DNA from 4 places in the Dethiobacter alkaliphilus AHT 1 genome. Region 1 is predicted to be linked to each of the others. Evidence: riboswitches for the same ligand, from Rfam matches in the RefSeq annotation. Region 1 holds a riboswitch; each other region holds the start of a gene.

Region 1 (4,910 bases):
AATATCGTAACATTAGCAAACTTGGCTCTGGGAACACTGGCTTTAATTCATACCATACAATATCGTTGTAATTTAGCAGCTATTTTAATTCTGATTTGTGCCATCTTAGACGGTATGGACGGCAAACTGGCCCGCAGGCTAAATGCAGTCTCTGCTTTTGGCAAGGAGCTGGATTCCCTGGCCGATCTGGTTTCTTTTGGGGTGGCGCCCGCTTTGTTGGTCTATGTTGTGTCTTTAAGCCAACTAAGTCTCTTTGACATCCTCGTAACGCTGGCTTTTGTTTTATGCGGTGCAATTCGCCTGGCCCGGTTTAACGTCTCTCAACCCAGAAAATATTTTACCGGCGTACCGATTACCATTGCAGGATCCATACTTGCCGGCACAATTCTGATCCATCATTTTTTTGCCTTGCCTTTACTTGTCTTCCCCCTTATAATGATTAGTATGTCATATCTGATGGTCAGTAAGTTTAAAGTCCCTTGTTGGAAATAGGCAGTGAAATAACTATAAAAAATTCTATTTAGAGGCAGGAATATATGCTATAAAGTCGAAATGTAAATGTGTTACTATATATAAAAAGGTAACACATTTTTTATGTTTCTCGAGTGTTACGAATTTGTTTTTAGTAATATGACTGTGGGAGGGGTGCTTTGCAGACAGAGTAGAGCAGGGGTCAGTAATAATATATAAAACAAGGAGTGTAAAAAGATATGAAAAAAGCAGTACTTATTACAGTTGTTTGTCTGATGGTTTTAATGTTAGGATCCATGGCTTCTGCCCATGAACTGTGGATTGAAGTAGAACATATGCCGGTTGCCGATGAACTGCGTGTGGACGTTTCCTGGGGACATATCAGGGATTTTTATGATCCTGCCAATGTGGAAACTTTTTCTTTGTTTGTAAGATACCCTAACGGTCAAACTGAGGAACTGGAACTGGAAGCCGCAGGGGTACAGGGCAGGGCGTTTGTAGTTCCCCAGGAAGAAGGGGAGTACGTGTTTTGGGCAGTGCGTGCACCGGGCACTTATACCCCCGGTGATGGTATTACCCGTTTAAGCGTCCAACTGGCTAAAACCGTATTTGTTGTGGGAGATGGCCCCGCCACTTCCACCGAACCTACTGATTTGTTTTTTGAAATCATTCCCGATGCAGACATTAACTCAATTACAACCGGCACTTTCAGTGGCCAGGCATTGCTGGAAGGCGAGCCGGTGGCAGACGCCACAGTTTCCGCATATGGCCCAGACGAAGCTATCGTAGAAAGTGAAACTGCAGCTGACGGTACATTCAGCGTTGACCTTTCCACACCCGGTACATGGCTTGTAAAAGTCAGTTTTGAAACCGATGAGGGCAGTACAGTGGAAGGTACTGATTACGAAAAAACCGGTAGAACAACCACACTTGTGGTTGAAATCCCCGGTGAAGAAGCAGTGGCCGCCACAGCTCCCGCTGCTCAAGAGGCACCTGCAGCAAACGACGGCTCCACCACCAACATGATTCTGGCCTTTATTGTCGGTGTTTTGTTGGGCGGAGCAGTATCACTGTTCTTTGCCAGCAAAAAATCAAACGCATAATTTAAGCAAAGCTAGCCGCAAGGCCAGCTTTTTCTTTTTCGTGGACAGAGGGACAGGTTCAACTGTCCACGTTTCCTTGGTAGTTCTGATACAAACACCCTACTTCTAAATTTATGTTGACTAAAGTGTGGACACACAAACCTGTCCCCTCGTCCATGTCACAAAAGCAAAATTTGTGTTAAAACCCTGCTTCAGCAGGATATTTCCTGTCAAAGGGAGAATTAAGATTGTGCAACAGCGCTGTAAGTGGAAGTTAATTAAAAATGGATAATGAAAATGAGTGGCCTGATCTTTTTCAGGTAAAAAGGGAAACCGGTGAGAATCCGGTGCGGTGCCGCCACTGTAAAGGGAAGTCTTTTCCATAATGCCACTGGCTCTAAGCCGGGAAGGCGGAAAAAGACGATGAACCTAAGCCAGGAGACCTGCTTATTTTCTTTAGCCGCAAAACCTACGAGCATAGGGAGGTGACTGCTTCGGGGCGTGTATTTTGCTCTATAAGTTAGCCTTAACCTGTTGGTTAGGGCTTTTATTATTGCAAAGGGTGAGTTGTTCAATATTAAATCAAGCAAGGAGTGTTTTTCATGAGCAGGTGGTTAAGATGTGGCTTGTTGGCAATATTGATGGTATTTCTTTTGAGCGGAAGTCTAGTTGCGCATGAAATTATTTTAAATGTTTCCCAGGACGGGGCTGTCGGTGAAGAAGCAACAATCGAGTTTACATTAGGTCATTTTCCCGATGATTATGATTATGAACATGATTTTTTTCAGCGGTTTGCTGACGGGCAGCTTTTTGTTATTGATCCAGACGGAGATGAAACAGAACTGCAGTTTAAACGGGAAACAGACCGATACACGGCCACATTTACGCCGCTGCAGGAAGGGCTACATTGGGTTGTGGCAAATATACCGCGTGGGGTGTTGGACCGTACGCCCGACGACGGACTTCAGCTTCGCTTCTATGATGCCAAAACGCCACTTTTTGTAGGAGAGCAATACCAAGGAGAACTTTCCCAAACCATGTTACCGGTGGAAATGGTCGGTGCACGGCTTCCGCTACTTCAGGTTAACGAGGAATTTGCCGCGCAATTGCATTACGACGGCGAACCCATAGCCGGACAAACCGTTTTATTGGTCAGCCCCACAGAGGTGGCAATGGAAGTGACAACGGATGAAGACGGCAGCTGGTCGTTTACCCCAATTGAAAGCGGTCGCTGGATGATTAAAACAACACTTATGGACACCACCCGCCAGGGAGAGTACCAGGGGGAAGAATATGACCGCACCCGTTACAATTCCGCGCTTTACCTGGATGTACTGGAGGCCGGTGCCATGCCTGTGAATACCGCTTCAGACACCATAAATGTCTATATTATTATTGCGCTGATTGTTGTTTTGGGTGGCGGTGCCTGGCTGCTTTTTTCAGCCCGGCGCAAAGCATAAATAAAGGTGTGACTTAATAAGAACTCAATAATCTGTGCTGATAAAACAAGGCTGACCCACATGGAGTCAGCCTGTTTTCATACTACTACCCTGAAAACCTAAAGCTCATCAAAAATGCAATATAAAGCTGGTAGGAAATAATAACGCTTCGCAGTTAGCGAAGCTGCTAAGGTAACCAGTATTGAAAAGCACGCGCTGAGGGAACTGAATAAGCGTGCCTTTCTTATAAGGTATTTTAAGCAGTTATTAAAGCTATGTATGTGCTAAATTATGTTCAAACCATTTTTTTCTGCATCCAGTAGAGTCCGTAGTTTAACCCGGGCCCGGTGGAGGCGGGATTTGACATTCTTAGGGCAAGAAGTCTCCCGCCTCTAAGCCACCTTGCTCACTTTAGTGAGAGCGAAGGCGGGATATGAATTGCTTGCTTTTACCTCTCAATAAATACTTGCCATCCGAACATTCGTTTGGTATAATTTAGGCGCAAACAAATGTTCGCAAGATACTAAGAAGTTGATGAGCACCTGTGAAAATAATTCAAAATTATATTGTAAGTCGAGGAGAAAAGCGATGATAAAAGCTTTCAAGTATCGCCTCTATCCTAATAAAGAGCAAGATATATTACTGCAAAAAACATTTGGTTGTGTACGTTTTATCTACAACCAGATGCTTGCAAACCGTATGGCCGTCTATGAGCAGTACAGAGATAATAAAGAAGCTCTAAAACAACAGAAATATGCCCTGCCTGCAGATTATAAAAAGAGATATCCCTGGCTGAAAGAAGTAGACAGTCTGGCACTGGCTAACGCTCAACTCAATCTAAATGCAGCCTATAGAAACTTTTATCGAGACCCCTCAATAGGATTTCCAAACTTCAAAAGCAAACACAAAAGCAAAAAATCATACACAACAAACAATCAAAAGGGAACAATTCGATTGATTGACAGTAAAACGATACGACTGCCAAAACTAAAAAATGTCCATATCAAACTCCACCGGCAGTTACCAAAAAATGCAGTAATAAAATCGGCAACTATTAGTCAAAAGGCAACAGGAAAGTATGAAATCTCTATCTTAGTTGAGTGGGAAGCGGCAATTAAGCCAGTTGCCCCTACAATAGAATCAACGATAGGTTTGGACTATTCTTCTGGGTCACTGTTTGTCGATAGCCAAGCAAGCAGTCCGGAATATCCAAAATTCTATCGTCTGGCAGAAGCCAGATTAAAAAAAGAACAGAGTAAATTATCAAGAAGAAAAAAGGGCAGCAAAAACAGAGAAAAGCAAAGACAAATTGTAGCCAAACTTCATGAAAAAGTAGTAAACCAGCGCAAAGACTTCCTGCATAACGTATCCAGAAAAATTGCAAACAATTATGACGCAGTTGTAATTGAAGATCTGAACTTACAATACATGGCTCAGGGATTAAACCTGGCAAAATCAACAAACGATAACGGGTTTGGCATGCTGAAACGATTTCTGCAATATAAGCTGGCAGAGCAGGGTAAACAACTGATAACCATAGATAAATGGTACCCCTCAAGTAAGCTTTGCCATTGTTGCGGAGAAAAAAATAACCAGCTATCTCTAAGTGAACGGACATGGACATGCCAACGATGTGGAACCACCTTAGATCGAGACGTAAACGCCGCCATCAATATAAAGCTTGAAGGATGCAGAATACTTGGTATTGCCTAGTGTGATAAGAACCGTTGGGCGAACGGGGATAGCTTGGTAATTATATCAGCACTAGCTGATACGTCCCAAGAAGCCCCCACCTCTTACAGGTGGTGGGAGTACGTCACAAGCGCGGTAAAAGGCCTCCTGGGTAAAATCCTCGGCCTGCTGTGTATTGCAGCAATATATAACCATGAGTTTTTTTACGTGGTTGTAGTTCTGCTCA
Region 2 (4,910 bases), on a different contig from region 1:
TGAAAGCATTCTGGGCAAACCCATTCGGCAAACCCCTGAGATAAATTGATTTCCTTCCCACTAAAGAAAAAGGCCTGCGAATTTGTAAAAGAATCCGCAGGCCTTTTGTTGTATTATTGTAATTCCAACTCCATAAATTCAAACAGTTCAACCAAAGGCACCGCGTTGTCTTTAACTTTATCCGGAACCGTAATACTATCAAAGGTATTAAAATCCTTAAAAGCCATTAATGCTGTTTGTGTAGTTTTTATTGTCTCACCCTCTATGTTAATCACAATACTGAAAGACATTTCTGCTTTTGTTGTGTAATACGATTCCATATCAATCCAGATTTTGTACCTGATATCAGCAAAGGTAGCCATATCAAATAATTCCTCAAACGCAGCTTCTATATCAAACTCAGCTAAACTATCGGCCAGTTCATCTTTTATATATTCGTCTATTATTCTCTGCATTACCTCACCTTCTGCATCCTCTAGCGTAATAAGGTAATACTTGTTGTCCACAGTTTTTAAAGAAGCTGCAGCTGCCCCGTCATCTCCCAGCATAGTCAAGAGCTGCATGGGATCAGTATCATCCATACTAAACTCCATTAGGTCTTCCAATTCTAACCCATAATCACCTAAATCCTGACTCATCCAAATGCCTGACATGGAGTCATAAATATACATTTGATTCTCCACCATATACATCTGCATTTCAAGATCCCCAAACTCAGCAGCCTCGGGGAAATTGACAAGGAAAGGCATGTGCATAGATAATGTCATTTCCATTGCCACAGGATCCATTACTGCACGCCCTGTCCCCCTGGTCTGAATCTCAAGTTTATCAGGCATATCAGGTTCCTGAACCGATTCCGGCATCTCCATTACCTGAAACATCTCGATATCAAACTCATAAGAGTTAACCTCACTCATTGCCTCTATAGATTTTGCATATATTTCTGCAGCCTTCAGAGCCTCTTCTGTGCCAGAGCACCCTGCTATTAACCCCATTAATAATACCAATACGATAGGCAGCCCTAAGCGACTTTTTCCCAACATAAATACCCCTCCCTATTTCTTTGACGAAATATCATATTTACTGTCATCATTGTAATTCTTTTCCATCGATAAAGAAATAGGCTTAAAGTCCTGTTTTTAGTACCCTGGGGGTCAGGTTTAATATTATTAATCATTTGCACTGTAAGCTTCATCTACTTCTTGTTGTTTTTGGGATTTTACATACCTGCTGGCCGCAGTTCAACTATGATCGTGCTCTTCTTATATGCCCTTGGCAGTACAACTGGCACACCACAGGTCCGAGGGTCAACTTACGTAAATTTATTATAAAGTTCTGGCGTTTTCTATGGCCATTTTAATCTGAGGGAGCAGTTCTCTGCTCAGCTTGGTGTCATATGCAAAAACTAACCCATCTGCGTGGGCAGCCACCGCCTGCACAGCAGCAAGCAAATCTTTTTCTTTAGGGCCCTTCATGTAGATCTCTACATAAAGCGGTTTAGTTAATCTTCTACGAAACGCATTGGCCAGAACTTCCATCCAATATGGAGATTTGTAGGTCATGTCATAAAGGGGAACAAGAAAAAAGTCGGCATATTGCTCCAGGCTCTTAAGGTCCAGGCCAAACCGCTCAGGGTGTACAGGATCTGGATAAAGTGATAGTGATAAAGGCATTGTATCCGGCAGTATGGATTTTACTTCTCCGATAAAATCAGTTACAGTTTTACAGCGCCATATCTCCCAGGTAAGGCCGGACTCCTGCCAGAGTTTCTGGCAGCGGGAACAGCTACAGTAGCTGGGGCCCGGAAGCCCGATGCAGTCAAGGTGAATACCTGCTACTTCCTGCTTCGATAGGTTTAAAATGTATTCTTTTAACTCCTGTCTGTAACTTTCAGCACTAGGGCAGATGCATTGCCACAGTCTCTGTTCGCCTTCTCCTGAACCTACAGCACAAAGCTCCGTTTCTTTTTTTCCCAGTTCATTGTTGCCGAAGCAGCTTACAATATTATGTACTCCAGGAGCAGGCTCCTTGCTTATACCGCTTACAGGCTTGACCTGATAGAAAGTCCTGTCAAAATCATCAATTTTCTTCGCATGATTATTCAGTACACCTAAATCCATGTCCTAAACCTCCCTTTTTAGATTGAAAATACAAGCTCCACCGAGATATTTACTTCTTGTCTCATACCTCTAACCTGGGTAGAGGCACCGCAAAAAAAATAAAGTCCAGCCTTCGGTAAAATGAAAGCTGGATAATTCCAACAGAAAATAAAAATGCCACAGCAAGCGGCGTGGCAATGCCCACTCACCTTCACCTTTCACCCGAAGGAGGTAAATACTCACCTAGGCAGGTCTCCTGGCTTACATGTCATCATCTGCCCCAACCTTCCCAACCTGAAACCAGTCAGTGGTATAATAGGGGCAAACTCTCTGCTTACAGTGGCGGGACCGCGCCGGATTCTCACCGACTTCCCTTTTAAGTCAATACACCTATGTGCACAGTATGCAGTTGTTTTATACTGTAAATAAGCTAACATTTTTTTGCCAGGTTGTCAATCTGCTTCCAGAATCATGCGATTTTTGCTTCATTGTAAAATGAGATGCACCAGTGGTAACATTGCAAAATAAAAATGCGCCACAGCCCAATACCGTGTATGATTGATGTACGACCAACAATCAAAATACGGAGGTTTGGACTATGGCACACTCACAGCATACCACAATCCCACGGGAATTCAAACACTTGACATTGGATCAAAGAGGCATGATCGCTGCTTACCACGAATCAGGGCTCTCTACTAGGCAGATTGGAGCGAAGATAGGCTGTGACCACACAACAGTGTCCAGGGAGCTAAAGCGTGGCACAGTGCTACAGAGAAACAGTAATCTTACAGAGCGTTATGAGTACTTTCCTGATGCAGGGCAAAGGGTGTATCGTGAAAACCGCTCACACTGTGGTGCCAGATTCAAATTAGCTGATGTCAGTGCTTTTATGGATCACGCCCAAAGGATGATGCGCGATAAAGAGTGGTCACCTGACGCCATTGTGGGCGAATACAAGATAAACCCGAAGACCGCTGGCTTACCCTGTATCTGCACAAAGACCCTCTACAGCTACATAGATAAGGGCTTCATGGATACCAGAAACATTGACCTATTGCTAAAGGTCGGCCGCAAGGTTCGGAAGAAACGCAGCCGAATAAATAAGCGCAATCTTGGCGAATCGATAGAGAACAGGCCCCCAGAAGTCGCCACCAGAGAAACCTTTAGCCACTGGGAGATCGACACTGTGATCGGCAAGCAGTCAGAGGGCCAATCGCTTCTGACACTCCTTGAGCGAAAGAGCCGGGTCTTTCTTATACGACGACTCGAAGAGCACACTGTAGAATGTGTAAACGAGGCTCTAGTGGCTCTACAGAGAGATTACGGGGATGATTTCGCCCAGGTATTCCAGACGATTACAGCAGATAACGGCAGTGAGTTCTCTGGTCTGTCAGACCAGCTCAGTAGCCTCGGTAGTAAAGCGTACTTTTGCCATCCGTACAGCTCCTGGGAAAAGGGTGCCAATGAAAAGCACAACAGCTTAATACGAAGGTTCCTTCCCAAAGGAACGTCATTTGCGGATCTCACACCCGAGTCCGTCGCCCGTATACAGAATTGGTGTAACAATCTTCCTCGGAAGATTCTTGGGTATCTTACACCATTACAAGCTTTCCACGCCGAAAGACTTGCTGCTGCTTGACTTCTCACCGGCACGGTGGGGTGGTGCATTCGCTATTGCAATTGAGGTCATGCGATTTTTTATATTCTTCGAAAATTGTACATTGTTTTTTTATGGGATTTATGATAGTATTTCATAAACTTAATAAAAGCTATAGACAGGTGCTCGTTACGAGAGTAAAAGGGAACCGGGTGCAAATCCCGGACGGTCGCGCCACTGTAACCGGCGAGATTTTCCATAGAACCACTGAAGCTTCAGCTTTGGGAAGGTATGGCAAATCGTTTGAGTCGGAAGTCAGGAAACCTGCCTGTTTATGCAAAAGAACATCTTTCGCGCCAAAGGATGGGTTGCTTTCTTTAATGTCTGCTTGTAATTACCCTCCAAATAAAGGAGGGTAATTTTTTTTCGGCGCAAAATAAATTAACCGGAGGTTGTAGTTATGCAGAAAGTGTCAAGAGTGTTTTTTATTTTAGCGCTGGGATTATTGTTGGTTTTTGCAGCCGGTTGCGGTAATGCAAATGATGCTAATGAGCCTAATGGACCCAACGGTGCCAACGGCTCTAATGGTATTGATGATGCCAATGGTTCTGAAAGTCAATCATTTGCGGAATTGACTGACCAAATGGGGCGGAATGTTGTCATTGAAGAAAAGCCGGAAAGGATAGTATCACTGTCTCCCAGTAACACGGAAATGGCTTTTTCTATAGGCTTAGGCAGCAGAATAGTCGGTGTAACTGATTTTTGCGACTATCCGGCAGAAGCATTAGACGTAGATAAGATTGGCGGCTTTTCTGATCCCAATATGGAAATAGTTTACAGCTTAACACCTGATTTGGTTTTAGCAGGTAATGCTCATGAAGAACAGGTAAATAAACTGGAAGAGTTGGGTATTCCCGTACTTGTTCTTGCACCCGAATCGATCGAAGAAGTATTTGCGGCCATGAATTTAATCGCGGAAGCTACAGGAGCAAGCGAGGCTGACAAGGTTATCACTGAAATCACAGACAGATTAGCACTCTTAGACGAAAAAATTAGCACATTATCATCAGAAGACCGAGTACAGGTTTATTACGAAGTTTATTCAGATCCCTTGATGACAGCCGGAGGGACAACTTTAATCAGCGAAGTTATTTCCATTGCCGGTGGGGACAACATTTTCACAGATGTAGCTGAAATGTATCCACAGATTA
Region 3 (4,910 bases), on a different contig from region 1:
AACGGGAAGGGGAAGAAGAATATACTAAACGGGATGCTATTTTATCCCTGCGGCGCGTAAAGGTGGACACGGCAGATGATTTGCGGGAGGAAATCCGCACCCGTCTGGCTTATAAGTATCCCTATGCCCGTTTGGATTTGCCGGCCAAACTTTCCGTCAGTGAACTAAAGCGAAGATTTAGTGAACTGGAGGAGGAGGAAGGTGAGAAAAAGGCATTTACTCCCACCAGTTGGTCCCGCCCTGCCTTTATACAGCAAAAAGCCGGACTTAGTCCGGCAGAACGGGGCATCCTGTATCATCAGGTGCTGCAGCATCTGGACCTGTCCCTGTCTCTGGATGAAAGGGGGATTGAGGGCCAAATCCATTACCTGCAAAAGGCCGGAGTGTTGGCGGAGGAAGCAACTGATTATCTGGATCCGGGCCTGATTGCAGCGTTCTTCACCAGCGAAGCAGGGCGGGTGGTGCAGAAGTACCGCAGTGAGGTATACCGGGAATGGCCCTTCACCCTGTCATTGCCGGCAGCGGAGATTGCCACAGGCAACGGGGACGAATCGCTGATTATACAGGGAATAATTGATTTGTTGGTCCGTACACCCCAGGGTTTTGTGGTGATTGATTATAAAACGGACCGCCTTCCCGGCGGAGGCCTTAATGAACTGGCAAAGCGCTACGAGGAGCAGCTGCGCTACTATGCCAGGGCTGTGGAAACAATTCTGTCCGTCCCTGTTTGCGGGGCCTATCTGTATGCTTTTGCGGCCGGGGAGTCTGTGCGTGTTTTTTAGCTACTAGATTTCTTACGGATATATTAAGTTCTTTTTGGTCTTTTACAGGTGAGAGGATTTAAGCGTAATTAGGCGAATTTAAAAGGTTAACCAAAATTTATACAGATGAGGTGAGGAACATGTTCAATAAAATCGTTGTGGCTACCGATGGCTCAGAGCGTTCCCTGCGCACCGCAAAAGTGGCCGGCAACCTGGCCTGCAAGCATCCCGGTTGTGCAGTTTATGTGCTGCACGTATTCCATGAACTGCCTACTTTTGTAACCTCCATGCTGGAAAACGCCAACATTCATTATGGCAGCCAAATGAAGGAAAACGCCAAAGAAGTGTTTAACAAGACCATTGAAGCCATGGAAATTAATATCGATGAAGTGGAAGTACACACTATTTTGGAATATGGAAAGCCGGCGAAAAAAATCATTAAGTTGGCCAAAGAAGTGGAGGCAGACCTGATTGTCATTGGTAACTCCAATATTTCCGAAGCCGAAGAGTTCCTCACCGGTTCCGGCATCAGCCATAAAGTCCTTCATAAAGCTCCCTGCCATGTTTTAATAGTGCAAAGTGATGACAAGAAATAATTATCTTTGAATGCAACGAACCGGTCTGCTGGCAGACCGGTTCGGCTTATTTTTTTAGTTTGTATTATTATTTTTGCTGCGGTCTCCGGACAACCTGTCTCGCCCCGAGATTTTGCGTTAAGCCCGCCGGCTTTGGGCGGTGGTCCGACCGGAAGCAAGGTTCATTGCTGCAATTGTAGTGCATCTATTGCAACATTGGTTAGATTTATTTGTCATGCCACCACCTCCAGTCCCGATTCTTTATTCTTGTCTTGCTTCAATTAAAGTATAGCATACCATTATTTGTAAATCAACAGCTTCAGCAGAGATTATTTCAATAAGGCTTACTTTGATTATAGTCCTACTCTATGAAGAGCATTATTAATGAATTGACAAATAGACAGAATCGTCTTATAATGGGTGAAAATCCAATAGTAGCCATGGGGTGCCGCATTTGCGGAGAATAGGGAATCGGGTGAGAATCCCGAACGGACCCGCCACTGTAACCGGGGAGAAACCGCCAAATCCACTGTCCCAACAGGATGGGAAGGAGGCGGGGACAGAGAGCCGGAAGTCAGGAGACCTGCCACATGCGCTTAATGAACAGGATGATGGTAAAGTCCTCGAGCATGTTTTTTTGCTTGAGGACTTTTTTATTTGTAAAGAAAAAGGAGGACATAGCATGGAAAAACTACAACAAACTTTGGAGAGGATTGCACCCTTTGATTCAGAGGTGCAAAAGCAGTGTCAGGAGCACATCGACAACCTGACAAAGCCGCCAGGAAGCTTGGGCGTTTTGGAACACATTGCCGCAAAAATTGCCGGCATCACCGGCGAAGTTAAGCCTGTGCTGCCCAAAAAAACCTGTGTTCTCATGGCCGGTGACCACGGTGTGGTTGCCGAAGGTGTATCGGCGTTCCCTCAGGAAGTTACTCCCCAGATGGTCTTAAATTTTCTCTCCGGCGGTGCGGCCATGAATGTACTGGCCCGTCATGCCGGCGCCGAGCTAGTAGTGGTGGATGTGGGGGTAGCCGCTGACTTGCCCGATCATCCCGTGCTGCGGAAAATGAAGGTAGCCTACGGTACCGCCAATATGGCCAAGGGTCCCGCCATGACCCGCCAGCAGGCTATTGCTGCCATTGAGGCTGGTATTACAGTGGCTGAAGGCGCTATTACCGGCGGTACAGGCCTGTTTGGTACGGGAGAAATGGGAATTGGCAATACCACCGCAAGTACCGCCATCACAGCCTTTTATTGCGGCGGTAATGTTAAGGCCGCATGTGGCCGCGGTACAGGGGTTGACGACGAGCGGCTTCGCCATAAAATCAGGGTTATTGAAACAGCGCTGGAAGTTAACCGTCCGGAACCCGATGATGCCATTGATGTGCTGGCCAAACTGGGTGGATTGGAAATAGCCGGAATGGCCGGGGTTATGCTGGCTGCTGCTGCCAACCGCGTACCGGTGCTGGTGGATGGATTTATCTCCAGTGCAGCGGCGCTGATTGCGGCAAAACTTAATCCTGATGTCACTGATTATATGCTGGCCTCTCATTTGTCGGAGGAGCCGGGGCATGCCGCTGCGCTGCAGCTATTAGGCCTGAAACCTTTTTTGCAGATGAATATGCGCCTGGGAGAAGGCACAGGCACAGCTCTTGCCATACCTATGGTGGAGGCAGCCATAAAAATTGTCCACGAAATGGCCAGCTTTGCCGATGCCGGTGTTTCCAAAGGAGAGGAATAAACAACTAACTGTTAAAGCATGATAGACTTGTCGCTATCATGCTTTTTTCTTGCACCGGAAATAGATTATCATGCTTTGCAGTTAGCAAAGCTGCAGCGGAAACCGGCACTGAAAAGCACGCGCTTAGGAAATCGAATAGGCGTACTTTTCTTGCAGAAATCTTAAGAGCCGCAGAATGGGCAGGATATAAACAGGAAATCGCGAAAGAATTAAGCAGGAAAGGCGGTAGCAGATTTTGGAATCAATAGAAATCTTTATTATTATATTAAACGTGGTGACCTTGGTACTGATGGGCTTTGATAAGCATGCTTCCCGGAATAAATTATGGCGGATTCCAGAAAAACTATTACTGTTACTTGCCATAGCCGGGGGTAGTGCCGGGGTCTGGTTTGGCATGAAGTTGTTTCGCCACAAAACCAGGCACCCTCGGTTTATGTACGGCATACCGTTTATTATAGCGCTGCAGGTGGCTTTGTTGCTGTTTTTTTCGCTTCGTTAGAATAGGAGGCTCTTTATGATTCCTTTAAGGGATTCACCGGAGACAAGACGGTTCCCATACGTAAATATTGTTTTGATTGTGATAAATATCGGTGTGTTTTTCTGGCAGTTGTCCATGCCGGAAAGTGAGCTGGTACCTTTTGTTTTTGCCCACGGTCTGATTCCGGAGCGTTTGATGGAGACCATAAATCAGGGCGATTTGGCCGCAGCGGCGGGGCCGCTGTTTTCCTATCAGTTTATGCACGGAGGTTGGCTCCACATTATCAGTAATATGCTCTATCTGTGGGTGTTTGGCGATAATATCGAGGACCGGGTCGGTCATGTCAAGTATCTGGTCTTTTACCTGTTAATGGGTATTCTGGCCGGACTGGCTCAGGTGGCCCTGGATCCGGCAAGCCAGGTACCAATTATCGGTGCCAGTGGTTCGGTGGCCGGGGTATTGGGTGCCTATCTGGTAAGCTGTCCCAAGGCACGGGTTTTGGCGCTTGTCCCTATCTTTATCATCCTTACTCCGGTAGAGCTGCCGGCGGTGCTGTTTTTGGGATTCTGGTTTTTCCTGCAGCTGTTGCAGGGTATTGCCAGCATCGGCGTGGATGTATCCATCGCCTGGTGGGCGCATATCGGGGGCTTTGTGGCAGGTATGGTTTTAATTAATCTGTTTGGCAAAAAGATTAAGTGTGAATAGAGAGGAGAGTGGGGCATGGAAAAAAAGGAAGTCAACAAATCGGTAATTGAGCTGGCACAGGGGGACATCACCCAGGAAGAAACAGCTGCCATTGTAAATGCGGCTAATAAAGAATTAAGTCCCGGAGCCGGTGTATCAGGGGCAATCCATAAAGCTGCCGGAGAACAGCTTTGGGAGGATACTAAAAAGCTGGGTGGCTGTGAAACCGGGGAGGCAAAAATCACCTGGGGGTATAATCTGCGTGCCCGCTATGTGATTCACACCGTGGGGCCTGTTTATTCCGGCAGCCCGGAGGATGCCAAACTGCTGCGATCCTGCTATATGGAGTCTCTCAAACTGGCCTCCGGTCATGATGCGCAGTCCGTTTCTTTTCCCGCTATCTCCACCGGTGTGTTCGGATACCCCATTGACGAAGCGGCCAAAGTTTCCTTACAGGCAGTCCGTGACTACCTGCGGGAACACCCGGAAATACAGAAAGTACGGTTTGTGCTCTTTGGAGATAACGATTATGCAGCTTACCAGGCTGCACTGAAAAACTTACCGGTATAAAGAAGACCAAAAAAGACTCAGGTTGCTCCTGAGTCTTTTTTAATTCTGCCTGCCCTGGCAGAGAGTCACTCCTGTCATGAGACAAATTAACCTGTCCCCTT
Region 4 (4,910 bases), on a different contig from region 1:
CAATGGTTATTCTCATAATTTCCTCACAAACGAATATCTTTCTTCTTTTTACGGAGCAGGTAAATAAAAAACGGCGCCCCTACAAAAGCGGTAATAATCCCCACCGGGATTTCCTGCGGCGCCACCGCTGTGCGGGCAAAAACATCGGCCCAGACCAGAAAGATTGCTCCCACCAGCGCCGAAGCCGGCAATAGCACCCGGTGATCGGGCCCGGAAACAATACGGACCGCATGGGGTACAATCAGTCCCACAAAACCAATCATGCCGCTGACGGAAACGGCGGCTGCCGTTACCAGCGACGCTATGACCAATAACAATTTTTTGGTAAATTCAACCCGCACACCAAGGTGCAGGGCGGCCTCTTCTCCCATCAATAAAATATTCAGCTCCCGGGCGTAGAAAAACAATACTAAAAAGCCCACCAAAAGATAGGGAAGCACAAACCAGACTTCGGTCCAGGAGCGCATCATCAGCCCGCCGGAAAGCCAGAAAAAAATACCCTGCATATTCTGCCCGGAAAAAACCATAATCAGAGAAATAATGGCAGAAAGAAAACTGGAAACCACAACCCCGGCCAACAAAAGGGTTACCACCGGCACCTGGCCTCCAATCTTGGCCAGATTATAAATAAAGAACATGGCCAGAAAAGCCCCCACAAAAGCAAAGGCCGGAAGCATATGTGGGAAAAACAGAACACCTAATTGCCGCAGAAGTATGGCAATGGTTGCTCCCACCGCTGCGCCACTGGAAACACCGATGGTAAAAGGGTCTGCCAGGGGGTTGCGCAGCAATCCCTGGAAAGTAGCTCCCGCCAAAGACAAAGAAGCTCCCACCAGCATACCGAGAATCACCCGCGGCAAGCGTAACCTCCAGATAATGTCCACGGTGGAACCCGACACACCACTGATATCGCCCAAACCAATCCGGGACAGCAGGACCTGCAGAGTAACCCCCGGAGGGATGGCCACCGCACCGATGGCGATGGCCAAAATCAGAGTCAGCCCAAGCATGACAAACAGGACTCCAAAGGTCAAAAAGATATTTCTTCGTTTCATGGCTTACTCATAGAAAGCATTGTAAAGCTCTTCCAGACCTTCTACAATGCGCGGTCCCGGACGGGTTACTACGTCATCATTAATATTGTAAACCCGGCCGTTTTGCACCGCGTTGATTCCCTGCCAGTTGCTATTGGCCAGAATATCATCTCGTGGTGTAAAAGAACTGATAATGACTTCAGGATCAATTTGCAGGAATTCTTCCTCGGAAATCTGCGGCCAGCCCGCACCGATATCTTCTGCAACATTAATACCACCGGCATTGTTAATCATCTCATTCATAAATTCGCCACTGCCAACGGTATAAAGATTTTCATCAATCATTACAAACACTGTGGGGCGCTCACCTTCTTCGGCAGCCACTTTTTGACTGAAGGCTTCCCGGCCGTCACTCATCTCATTTGCCAGTTCCACACCATTTTCAGGAACACCTGCTACGGTAGCTACCTGCCTAAACATCTCTTCAATATCATCTAATGTTCTGGGAGCAAAAACAACTACGGTAAGGTTGTTTTCCCGCAGTTGGTCCACCGCATCCTGTGGTGTCTGCCCTGACGCAACCACCAGGTCCGGCTCCAGAGCAAGTATTGCCTCCAGGTTAAGGCCCCACGCACTCCCGACCTGATCCACTTCCAGCGCTTCCTCAGGATAGTTACATTCATCGCTCACACCTACTACTCTGTCACCCAATTCCAGCGCAAACAAAGTTTCAGTAAGGTTTGGAGTCAGGGAAATAATACGTTGGGGCTCGGCGGTAATTTCCATTTCCTGTCCGGTGTCATCCACAAAAGTCATGGGATAAGTAGCTTCCTCAGTACCGTTATCTGCAGCCTCTTCCTCACCGTTATTGTTCCCATTGTTTTCACCGTTGTTGTCGCCACAGCCCACCAAAAGGGCCAGTGAAACCAGCAAAACAACACCCCAAATCAACCATTTGTTCTTTCTCAGCATTTTTCTTTCTTCCCCCTTTAATTATAAAACAAAAAAATCCCAGCGCCCGCTTCAGGCTCTGAGAATGTACAAATAAACGTACGTTTCCCTTGACCCGAGGGCACGATACGGCTGGCACAGGCAGGTTTCCTGGCTTCCGATCATCGCCTGGCGGCGCCTTCCCCCAAAAGGGTGGCAATTGCCGCAGACTCACGGTTACAGTGGCGGGACCGCTCAGGCCTTTAACCTGATTCCCTTTTACCCCTAAACAGGGCACCTGTTCCATCGTCCGGTATGGATTTATTTAATTCTATCAAATCCGTCAGGTTTAGGCAACTATCTTTTTGCGCCCGCAGCCCGTCTGAGTTGCTCTATCTCCCGCGGCTCCAGCCGGCGCCAGCGGCCTTCCTGTAAACCGCTTAGCGTCAGAGGGCCGAAGCGGACACGTTTCAGCGAAACAACGGGATGTCCCACCGCTTCCAGCATACGGCGCACCTGACGGTTGCGCCCTTCCTTAATAATCAGGGAAACAACGGAGGTGAGCCGTCCGCTTTTTACCAGCTGCACTTTGGCCGGAGCGGTCATGCCGTCATCCAGCCTGACTCCTTTGGCCAGAATTTCCAGCGCTTCTTTTTTGGGGGTATCATGGACCTTGGCCAGATATTCTTTTTCTACGCCAAATGACGGATGGGTCAGTTGATTGGCCAACTCTCCGTCATTGGTGAGCAAAAGGAGGCCGCTGGTATCCAGATCCAACCTACCCACCGGGTAAACCCGGGTTTTAATATCCGCCACCAGTTCTTTTACCGTGGGACGACCAAACTCATCCTTTAAAGTGGTGACATAGCCCACAGGCTTGTACAATAAAATGTATTCATTATTTTGTTGTACTTTAACGCGGCGCCCGTCCACTTCCACCACATCATTTTCCGGGTCCACAGTAACTCCCATGGCCGTCACCCGGCTGCCGTTTACGGTTACCCGGCCGCTTTCTATCAGCTTCTCTCCGGCTCTGCGGGAGCAGACACCGGCCATGGATAAAAATTTCTGCAGCCTGATTTCCACCGCTACCCCTCTTTTCTTATTTACTGAAAATATTTATCAGACCAGCTTCTTTTACCAGACCTTGGACTGTATCCCGGTCCGTCAGATATAAACCACGTTTTTGCATGCGGGCAAAGTATTCGGCGCCGGAAAAGGTGATACGCTGCATGCGCGGCCGCTCTTTTTGCCGATTGGGATTGCTATAGGCAATAATATCTCCGCAGGCCAGGCTGTCGGGCAAAGTAAGCAATTTAGCGCCGTCAGACTTTGCCGCCGCATTAAATCCGGCCAGAGAACCGGTCACCACCGCTTCGGTATGGCCTACTAAAAAACCCGCTTTTTCACCGGCACAAAACAGATTATCCAATCCGTCCACCTTAAGCCGGTTATCCCGCGGAGCCACCGCAGTAAAACGGATGGAATTACCCATACCGCCCGCATAAGGATCCACATAGCGGGCCTGGCTGAGTCCGGGGATTTGCTGTAATAAATCCAGGGGAAAGTAGGAGCTCATCATTTTGGCATGGCCCGTATCCAATAGCACCAGATTTTCTTTGAAGGCGGGCAGGTTATATTGCTGGCAGGCCTTGTTTTCCAGCTCCGCATGGCGCAAAACTGCAGGCAGCGGAATCACCACCACCCCATTGGTTTCCAGCTTTTTAACCAAAGCGGAATCCAGCGAATCCTTGCAAAGCTTACAGGAACCGCTCATGGAGCCCGGGCGTCCCTCACCCCGCATGCCCATAATCTCCAGCACACCGGCCTTGGCCGCCACGCTGACACGGGGGCCAAAAGACGGGCAGCGGATAACACACATGGCACAGCCGTTACCAAAACGGCCGCAGTTATGGATGCCGCCGGCGGAACCGGTGGTATCAACAAAGATATCTGCCGTGATGCTTTCTGCTTCTCCCAGCTCTACCTGGGTAAGACGGTCTTCTTTTATCCGGACATCGGTGACCCGGGCGGATGTCCGCACCTGCACACCCGCAGCCAGCAGGTGTCGACGCACCAAAAATTCTATTTGGCCCACATCATAGAGTGCTGCATGGCTATGACCCGGAAATTCCACATCTTTATGGCGGGCAGCCTGGTCCATCACCTCAAAAAGGTGGCCGCACCCCAGCGCCTCTGCTTCCAACAGAGCCGTCAGCCGGCCGTTGTTGCGATAGATACCACCCACCAGACCGGTTCCCAGCAGCTGATCGGTACGCTCCAGAAGTGTCACCTCTGCGCCGCGCCGTGCTGCGGCCAGCGCCGCTGCACACCCTGCCCAACCGGCGCCAATCACCAGCACACTGCCCAAGCCGTAAACCCCCTTTAACAATCCATAACATAATACATCCTGAAGTATGTATTATGTTATGACCAAAGCGGCTACTCTGTGATTTCCAGAATCATTTCCACTTCAACCGGTGTATCCAGAGGCAGGGCAATGGCACCTACCGCAGCGCGGGCATGCCCGTCGCTAAACAGTTTGCCCAGCAAATCGGAAGCTCCGTTTAGGACCTTGGCCTGAGTCGTAAAATCCGGGTAGCAGTTGACATACCCGGTTACCTTCAATACCCGCAGGATTTTATCCGCGCCGCCGGCCGCACTGGCTGCGGCAGCCAGAGCGTTTAAGGCACAAATCCGGGCCGCTTCATAGGCTTCCTCTTCGCTAACATCGGTGCCCACTTTTCCCTTAAAACGCAAACTGCCTCCCACCAGCGGAAGCTGACCGGAGGTATAAATGTAGGAACCGGACCGAACCGCCGGCAGGTAAGCTCCCACCGGGGAGGCCACCTCCGGCAAAGTCAGATTCAGCTCCTGTAGTTTCTCCTTGAGATTCATATGTATTCCTCCTGTCTTTTCTTTTCATCATACCGCAGGAGGGAGCAT

Evidence for each region. A riboswitch is a leader RNA that binds a small molecule or an ion and turns the genes downstream of it on or off. The one in region 1 is predicted to bind cobalamin.
Region 2: it holds a riboswitch for cobalamin, as region 1 does, so the genes downstream of both, DEALDRAFT_RS14220 (hypothetical protein) here and DEALDRAFT_RS00410 (DUF4198 domain-containing protein) in region 1, are expected to answer to the same signal.
Region 3: it holds a riboswitch for cobalamin, as region 1 does, so the genes downstream of both, cobT (nicotinate-nucleotide--dimethylbenzimidazole phosphoribosyltransferase) here and DEALDRAFT_RS00410 (DUF4198 domain-containing protein) in region 1, are expected to answer to the same signal.
Region 4: it holds a riboswitch for cobalamin, as region 1 does, so the genes downstream of both, DEALDRAFT_RS03395 (ABC transporter substrate-binding protein) here and DEALDRAFT_RS00410 (DUF4198 domain-containing protein) in region 1, are expected to answer to the same signal.

The regions. Positions count from the first base shown of each region.
Region 1 covers NZ_ACJM01000001.1:74,397-79,306, forward strand. The annotation lists gene pssA (CDP-diacylglycerol--serine O-phosphatidyltransferase) at 1-492, shown strand, start outside; gene DEALDRAFT_RS00400 (DUF4198 domain-containing protein) at 711-1,574, shown strand; cobalamin riboswitch at 1,836-2,018, shown strand; gene DEALDRAFT_RS00410 (DUF4198 domain-containing protein) at 2,156-3,013, shown strand; gene DEALDRAFT_RS00415 (RNA-guided endonuclease TnpB family protein) at 3,581-4,705, shown strand; gene DEALDRAFT_RS00420 (RNA polymerase sigma factor) at 4,757-4,910, opposite strand, start outside.
Region 2 covers NZ_ACJM01000021.1:15,742-20,651, forward strand. The annotation lists gene DEALDRAFT_RS14210 (hypothetical protein) at 1-49, shown strand, start outside; gene DEALDRAFT_RS14215 (DUF6612 family protein) at 114-1,043, opposite strand; gene DEALDRAFT_RS14220 (hypothetical protein) at 1,326-2,120, opposite strand; cobalamin riboswitch at 2,329-2,508, opposite strand; gene DEALDRAFT_RS14225 (IS30 family transposase) at 2,698-3,741, shown strand; cobalamin riboswitch at 3,863-4,045, shown strand; gene DEALDRAFT_RS14230 (ABC transporter substrate-binding protein) at 4,160-4,910, shown strand, end outside.
Region 3 covers NZ_ACJM01000002.1:195,042-199,951, reverse strand. The annotation lists gene addA (helicase-exonuclease AddAB subunit AddA) at 1-782, shown strand, start outside; gene DEALDRAFT_RS15795 (universal stress protein) at 902-1,357, shown strand; cobalamin riboswitch at 1,764-1,941, shown strand; gene cobT (nicotinate-nucleotide--dimethylbenzimidazole phosphoribosyltransferase) at 2,019-3,077, shown strand; gene DEALDRAFT_RS03105 (DUF1294 domain-containing protein) at 3,313-3,576, shown strand; gene DEALDRAFT_RS03100 (rhomboid family intramembrane serine protease) at 3,592-4,260, shown strand; gene DEALDRAFT_RS03095 (O-acetyl-ADP-ribose deacetylase) at 4,276-4,809, shown strand.
Region 4 covers NZ_ACJM01000003.1:28,120-33,029, forward strand. The annotation lists gene DEALDRAFT_RS03385 (heme ABC transporter ATP-binding protein) at 1-16, opposite strand, end outside; gene DEALDRAFT_RS03390 (FecCD family ABC transporter permease) at 24-1,055, opposite strand; gene DEALDRAFT_RS03395 (ABC transporter substrate-binding protein) at 1,059-2,006, opposite strand; cobalamin riboswitch at 2,109-2,281, opposite strand; gene DEALDRAFT_RS03400 (pseudouridine synthase) at 2,322-3,050, opposite strand; gene DEALDRAFT_RS03405 (FAD-dependent oxidoreductase) at 3,067-4,335, opposite strand; gene DEALDRAFT_RS03410 (RidA family protein) at 4,407-4,862, opposite strand.